Linked DNA regions of Planctomyces sp. SH-PL14. The protein of the gene in region 1 interacts with the protein of each later gene in a pairwise test. Links are inferred from orthologs where the notes say so. Each region holds a gene or a part of one and is shown on either strand. Other genes may lie near its edges. The genes, in order: tpiA and pepT.

Region 1 (3,153 bases):
GCGAGCGGATTCGCGAAATGGGCTTCCGGCATGAGATCAGCCGGGGGGTCAAGCGGACGCTCGTGGGGGTCCTGGGAGAAGAAGACCGGCTCCGCAACGCTCCGCTGCGGGCGATCCCGGGCGTCGAAGACGTGATGTCGGTCCTCAAGCCGTACAAGCTGGCGAGCAAGGAGTTCAAGGCGGAGCCTTCGGTCTTCGACCTCGGCCACGGGGTCAAGGTCGGCGGCGGAAACCTGATGCTGATCGCCGGGCCGTGCGCGATCGAAGGGGAAGACATCCTCCGCGAGATCGGCAAGAGCGTGAAGGCGGCGGGGGCCAACGTCCTCCGCGGTGGCGCGTTCAAGCCGCGGACGAGCCCCTACAGCTTCCAGGGGATGGGCGAAGACGGCCTCAAGGCGCTCCGCGCCGTCGGCGACGAGCTCAAGATGCCGGTCGTGACCGAGGTCATGGACCCGCGGCAGGTGGAGCTGGTCAACGAATATTCCGACATGTTCCAGATCGGCGCCCGGAACATGCAGAACTTCAACCTGCTGACGGAAGTCGGCCAGACGAAGCGCCCCGTGCTGCTCAAGCGCGGGATGAGCGCGACGGTCGAAGACCTGCTGATGTCCGCCGAGTACGTCCTCTCGAACGGGAACATGCAGGTGATCCTCTGCGAGCGGGGGATCCGGAGCTTCGACAAGTCGACGCGGAACCTGCTCGACCTGGCGGCGGTCCCGAACTGCAAGGGGCTCTCGCACCTGCCGATCATCGTTGACCCGAGCCACGCCACCGGCCGGCCGGACCTGATCCCCGCCATGGCCTATGCCTCCGTCGCCGCCGGTGCGGACGGGGTCCACATCGAAGTCCACAACTGTCCCGAGAAGGCGATGAGCGACGGTCCGCAGGCTCTCCTGCCGAACCAGTACGCCGACGTCGTGGCTCAGATCCAGAAGCTGGCCGCCGTCATGGGGATGAGCATTCCCCAGGCGGGCTGAGGTCTTCCGGAAGAGAATCTCCGGAAAAGAATCAAGGGGGCCGTCGCCGGAGGCCGGCCCCTGTTCCCTTTTCCGATCGTGCCTGATCCTTCAAGCTTTCCTCCGGTTCCGGCTTGCGGCACTCCGTGCTCGCCGGCTCTCCTCACTCCCCGCACTTAAATCCCAGCCCCTCGCATGCGTCGTTATCTCGTTGCCGGCAACTGGAAGATGAACCTCAAGCAGGAATCGGCCCTCGCGCTCGCCAAGGCGCTGGCGGCCGCCTGCCCGGGTGGCGACACCCGGATCGATGTCCTGGTCGCCCCGCCGTTCCCCTACCTCCTGCCGGTGAAGCAGGCGGTCGCGGGGTCGAACGTCACCGTTGGCGCTCAGAACGCTTACTTCGAGCAGCCGGGCGCGTTCACCGGCGAAACGTCGGTGGAGATGATCGCCGACTGCGGCTGCAAGGCGGTGATCCTGGGCCACAGCGAGCGGCGGCACGTCCTGGGCGAGACCGACGCCGTCATCAACAAGAAGGTCAAGGCGGTCCTGGCCAAGGGGCTCGATGTCATCCTGTGCGTCGGTGAGCTTCTGGCCGACCGCGACGCCGGGAACACCGAGGCGGTCCTGGACGAGCAGATGAAGGGGGGCCTCGCGGGGATCTCCGAAGAGCAGATGGCGAAGATCGTCATCGCCTACGAGCCCGTCTGGGCGATCGGCACCGGGCGGACGGCGTCGCCGGAGCAGGCTGAATCGGCCCATGCCCATCTTCGCAACTGGCTCAAGACGCACTACACTGCCGGGGTGGCGGACACAACCCGCATCCTCTACGGGGGAAGCGTCAAGCCGGACAATGCGGCCGAGTTGATGGGCCAGCCCGATGTCGACGGGGCTCTGGTGGGCGGCGCGAGCCTGAAGCCGGAGCAGTTCCTTCCGATCATCCAGGCGGCCCAGGGTCTGACCCGTTAGGCCGTGAGACGTGTTGCCGTGGGAAGTGGGCGATCCGACCAGGGATGGCGGATCGAAAGTGTCGCGGCGGTGGCGCCGGAAATTTTGTCCGTGTCGGTTCAGTCAGAGGAAGACCTGTGTCCTATCTCGTCGGTCTCGGAACATTCCTGTTGTTGTTCCTGTCGTTCTTCATGATCGTCCTGATCCTCCTCCAGCGGGGCCGCGGAGGGGGGCTGGCCGGGGCCTTCGGCGGGATGGGAAGCCAGAGCGCCTTCGGTACCAAGGCGGGTGATACGTTCACCCGGATCACGATCGTCGTGGCGATCATCTGGGTCGTCCTGGCGGGCGGCGTCGGGATGGCCATGCGGAAGGTCCAGGGGGACAACAACCTGGGTGCCGGCCTGCAGAGCGGCAATGCGGAACTGAAGAGCGCCGATCCGCTGAAGGACAGCGAAGGGGGACTCGGCGAGTCCGCTCCGTTCCCGGGTGGCTCCGCCAAGCCGTCCGACGAGACGAAGGCTCCTCCGGCCTCGGCGCCGGGCGCCTCGAAGCCGGCAGCGGGCAAGGACGAAGCCACGACGGACGAGAAGACCCCGCCCGCCGCCGCTCCTGCAGCGGGCGATGCATCCAAGGCTCCGGAGGCCACTCCGCCCGCCAAGCCGGCGGATCCGGCTGCGAAGCCGGCAGAACCGGCGGCCAAGCCCGCAGAACCGGCCGCGGACGCGAAGCCGGACGAAGCGAAGGCTCCGGCGGCTCCGGCCGCCGAATCGAAGCCGGCTGCGGAAGACAAGAAGTAGCGATTGCGAGGGGCTGCGGCCGGACGCACCGAAGCGAAGCGGGTCGCCGTAAGACCGCCGCAGTTCCGATCGTTGAGTGTCCACGTCAGGCGCGGGTCGTTCCTGTCGAGACGCCCGCAATGACGTTGACGACCCATTGGGGCGGAGAAACAGCGTCTTTCGCCGTGGATCGTGAGTCCTCCCCTCGAGACGTTCCCTGTCTCGCCCGCCCCAGCTCCTCTCCTCGAACTCGCCGCCGTCCCCTAGACTTTCCGACTTCCGAATGTCGAATCGGCCGATGTCAGATCGGCCCTCAGCCCTTGCCGGATCCTTGCGTTCATGGCCCGACTGTCCCAGGCCCGTCTTCAGAATCTCAACGAGACTTTCAACGAGCGATCGCCCGAAGAACTCCTGCGCTGGGCTCGTGAAACGTTCGGCAACCGGGTCGCGGCGATCTCGGCGATGCAGATGGCGGG
Region 2 (3,225 bases), 2.6 Mb from region 1 along the record:
CTTTCGGCGAAAAGAAGTCACTCGAGCGAAAACCCCTCCGGTCCCCTGCTCCACCCCGAGCCGATTCCTCGCGCCGCCACGGAAGCAGTGCCTGGAACGGGATTTCGGGAAGGGGCCCCCGGCCCGTGTCTTCTCAATAAGGAGTCTCTCGGATATCGTCGCCACGAATCCGGACTACCCCGGTCGCCGACCTCCCTGCGCGTGACCGAATTGTTCCCGACCAACGAGTGATGCCATGACGCTGGAAGAGATTCTGTTCGACGCCGAAGAACGTATGGACAAGGCGACCGACGTGTACCGGACGCAGCTGCAGGGTCTCCGCACCGGCCGGGCCACGCCGGGCCTCGTCGACTCGATCAAGGTCGAAGTGTACGGCACGTGGACCCCGCTCAAGCACATCGCGAACATCAGCTGTCCCGAGCCGCAGCAGATCGTGATCCGCCCGTTCAATGCCGCCCAGCTCCAGGACATCGTCAAGGGGATCCAGTCGAGCGACGCCGGGATGGCCCCGATGTCCGACGGCCGCATGGTCCGGATCAACGTCCCCGCCCTCTCCGGCGAGCGCCGCAAGGAGCTGATCCAGCGGGTCCACAAGATGGCCGAAGAGGCCCGCGTCGCCATCCGCAACATCCGCCGCGACGCCAACAAGGCGGTCGAGACGGCGGAAAAAGAGAAGACGATGACCGAGGACGAGGCGAAGGATGGCAAGGAACAGGTCCAGGAACTGACCAAGACCTACGAAACCAAGGTCAACGGCTTCGCGACGGACAAGGAAAAGGAACTGAACGAGTAGGGGGAGTTGTCAGTCGTCAGTTCTCAGTAAAACCTCAGCCCCGCGGGATCCGTTCCGCGGGCTTTTTCGTAGAACTGGCCGGCTTCGTCTCACTCTGCCCCGCCCCTCTGACTGACAACTGATTACTGAGAACTGAAAACTCACCATGTCCACGCTCCTCGAACGCTTCCTGCGGTACGTCCAGATCGATACGCAGTCGGATGAAACGAGCTCGACTTCGCCGAGCACTGCCAAGCAGCTCGTGTTGTCCCGGATGCTCGCCGACGAGTGTCGGGCGATGGGTCTGGCCGACGTCTCGTGCGATGAGCGCGGGATCGTGATGGCGACTGTTCCGTCGAACGTCCCGCACGACGCGCCGATGATCGTGTGGAACTCCCATGTCGACACGTCGCCCGAATACTCGGGCACGAACGTGAAACCGATCGTGCATCGGAACTACGCCGGAGGAGACCTCGTCCTGCCGGGCGACCCGACGAAGATCCTGACCGTGGCGGAGAATCCGTCGCTCAAGAAGCTCATCGGCGGGACGATCATCACGACCGACGGCACCACGCTGCTGGGGTCCGATGACAAGGCGGGGGTGGCGGAGATCATGAGCGCCGCCGCGCACCTCATGGCCCACTCCGAAATCCCGCATGGGCCGGTCCGGGTCTGCTTCACGGTCGATGAGGAGATCGGCCGGGGGATCGAAGGGCTCGACTTCCAGAAGCTCGGCGGAGTGTGCGGTTACACCCTCGACTCCGGCGGCATGGGGCGGATCGACTACGAGACGTTCTCGGCCGACCTGGCGATCGTCACTGTCCACGGGAGGAACACCCATCCCTCGGTCGGCAAGGGAGTGCTGGTCAACGCCATCCGGCTGCTCAGCCAGTTCCTCGACCGTCTCCCGCGGGAGGTCCTCTCTCCGGAGTCGACCGATGGCCGGGACGGGTTTCTCCATCCTTATCACATTGAAGGAGGGGTGGCGCAGGCGTCGGCGCGGATCATCCTCCGGGACTTCGAGACCGAGAAGCTGAAGGACCACGCCAACCTGCTCTCCGGGATCGCGGCGGAGCTCATGAAGCAGGAGCCGCGTTGTCGGATCGATGTCGAGATTCGGCGGCAGTACCGGAACATGCGGGATGGGCTGCAGAAGGAGCCGCGGGCTCTGGCGAAGGCGATTGAGGCGGTCCGCCGCACGGGCCAGGAGCCGCGGCTCGACATCATCCGCGGCGGGACGGATGGAGCGTTGATGACCGAAGCGGGTTTGCCGACGCCGAACCTCTCGTCCGGGCAGCACAATCCTCATTCGCCGCTCGAGTGGACGAGCCTGGAGGAGATGCAGAAGGCGGTCGACGTTCTGGTTCAGCTTGCGATTGCCTGGGCCGAGTAGCCATCTCGCTCCGGTCATATTCGCCGGGGTCCAGGGGTAACCCCTGGTGGGGAGTGCAGAGGGGCCTGTCTTGTTTTCTTGGCCCCCTTTGCCCGCCGGAGGCCTGGCCGTCGAAAGATATCTGAAGGAGATCGTGTCCAAACGCGGACACCGTGCCGTATGCCCCCTCACCAACCCGCGGGGATTGCAAAGCCAGCAGTGTGATTCAACGCGGGTACCACAAAAGGGACGCCCGTTGTGCCCCACGGTTCCTCATGGAAGCGCCTCCGGCGGCAAGGGGTTGCCCCCTTGACCCCGGCTGCCGTAGCACGTTGGGTCTGAGCTATCACGCCGTGCCGGCAAGGACGCGGTTCAAGAAAGCCGGAACGACGTGGCTACAAAAAAAACGCCCGACTTGCGTCGGGCGTCGAGTCCAGCAGCGGTCGCCGAAGATCTAGCTCTTCTGGCTGATCGTGAACTCTTCGAACTTCACCGACTGGTTCTCGCCGGAGAAGTTCTCGAAGACCTGAGCCACGATCTCGTGGAATTTGTTCTTCTGGACCGAGTAGAAGTTGTGCTTGCCGTCGCGGCGGGGCTCGATCAAACCGGCCACCCGCAGCAGGGCGAGGTGGTGGCTGACGGCCGGCTGGCTCTGGTTGAGCCGCTCGCAGAGAGCCGAGACGTGCAGCTCGCCTTCGCGGATCAGATACATGAGGATCTTGAGGCGGGTTTCGTCCGCCATCAGCTTGAAGACCTGCACAAGGTCCTTCTCGAGCTTATCCGACAGCTCGGGAATCTGGGTGGCCGTCGCCTTGGCCAACTGTGCATCCAACACGGCAGAATTCATGTCACTCTCGTTCTGAGAAGAGGGCGCCGGAAACGGGTCGTCCGAACCAGTCTCGGCTGGGAATATGGAGTCCGCTTTGTGCGGAAGTTCTTCGTCCAAAGGTCGGATCTTTCAGCGCCAACAAAAACACCGTGAGCGGGCCCTCGAAGTGAGGACGACTCCAGTTTTCCGAATTGGCGTGTTCTGATTGAAAACCGTTGCCAGAAGGGATGGGTGGCAACGGACGAAACTTAC

Evidence for each region.
Region 2: the proteins of tpiA (region 1) and pepT interact in binary tests that used the Escherichia coli proteins (3 or more experiments, as listed by UniProt). The link is inferred for Planctomyces sp. SH-PL14 from one-to-one orthologs.

The regions. Positions count from the first base shown.
Region 1 is NZ_CP011270.1:4,080,141-4,083,293, forward strand. What follows is about bases 199-3,036. They hold tpiA (triose-phosphate isomerase), read left to right. Parts: upstream 199-1,151; coding sequence 1,152-1,922; downstream 1,923-3,036. Other genes in these bases: aroF (3-deoxy-7-phosphoheptulonate synthase), read left to right, coding at 199-977; secG (preprotein translocase subunit SecG), read left to right, coding at 2,039-2,698; VT03_RS15765 (phosphoadenylyl-sulfate reductase), read left to right, coding at 3,017-3,036. Outside these bases: more of aroF, read left to right, coding at 1-198; more of VT03_RS15765, read left to right, coding at 3,037-3,153. UniProt on the Escherichia coli protein: Involved in the gluconeogenesis. Catalyzes stereospecifically the conversion of dihydroxyacetone phosphate (DHAP) to D-glyceraldehyde-3-phosphate (G3P).
Region 2 is NZ_CP011270.1:6,656,867-6,660,091, reverse strand. Bases 142-3,051 are described here. They hold pepT (peptidase T), read left to right. Parts: upstream 142-938; coding sequence 939-2,165; downstream 2,166-3,051. Other genes in these bases: VT03_RS25510 (ArsR/SmtB family transcription factor), read right to left, coding at 2,599-2,991; frr (ribosome recycling factor), read left to right, coding at 236-793. UniProt on the Escherichia coli protein: Cleaves the N-terminal amino acid of tripeptides.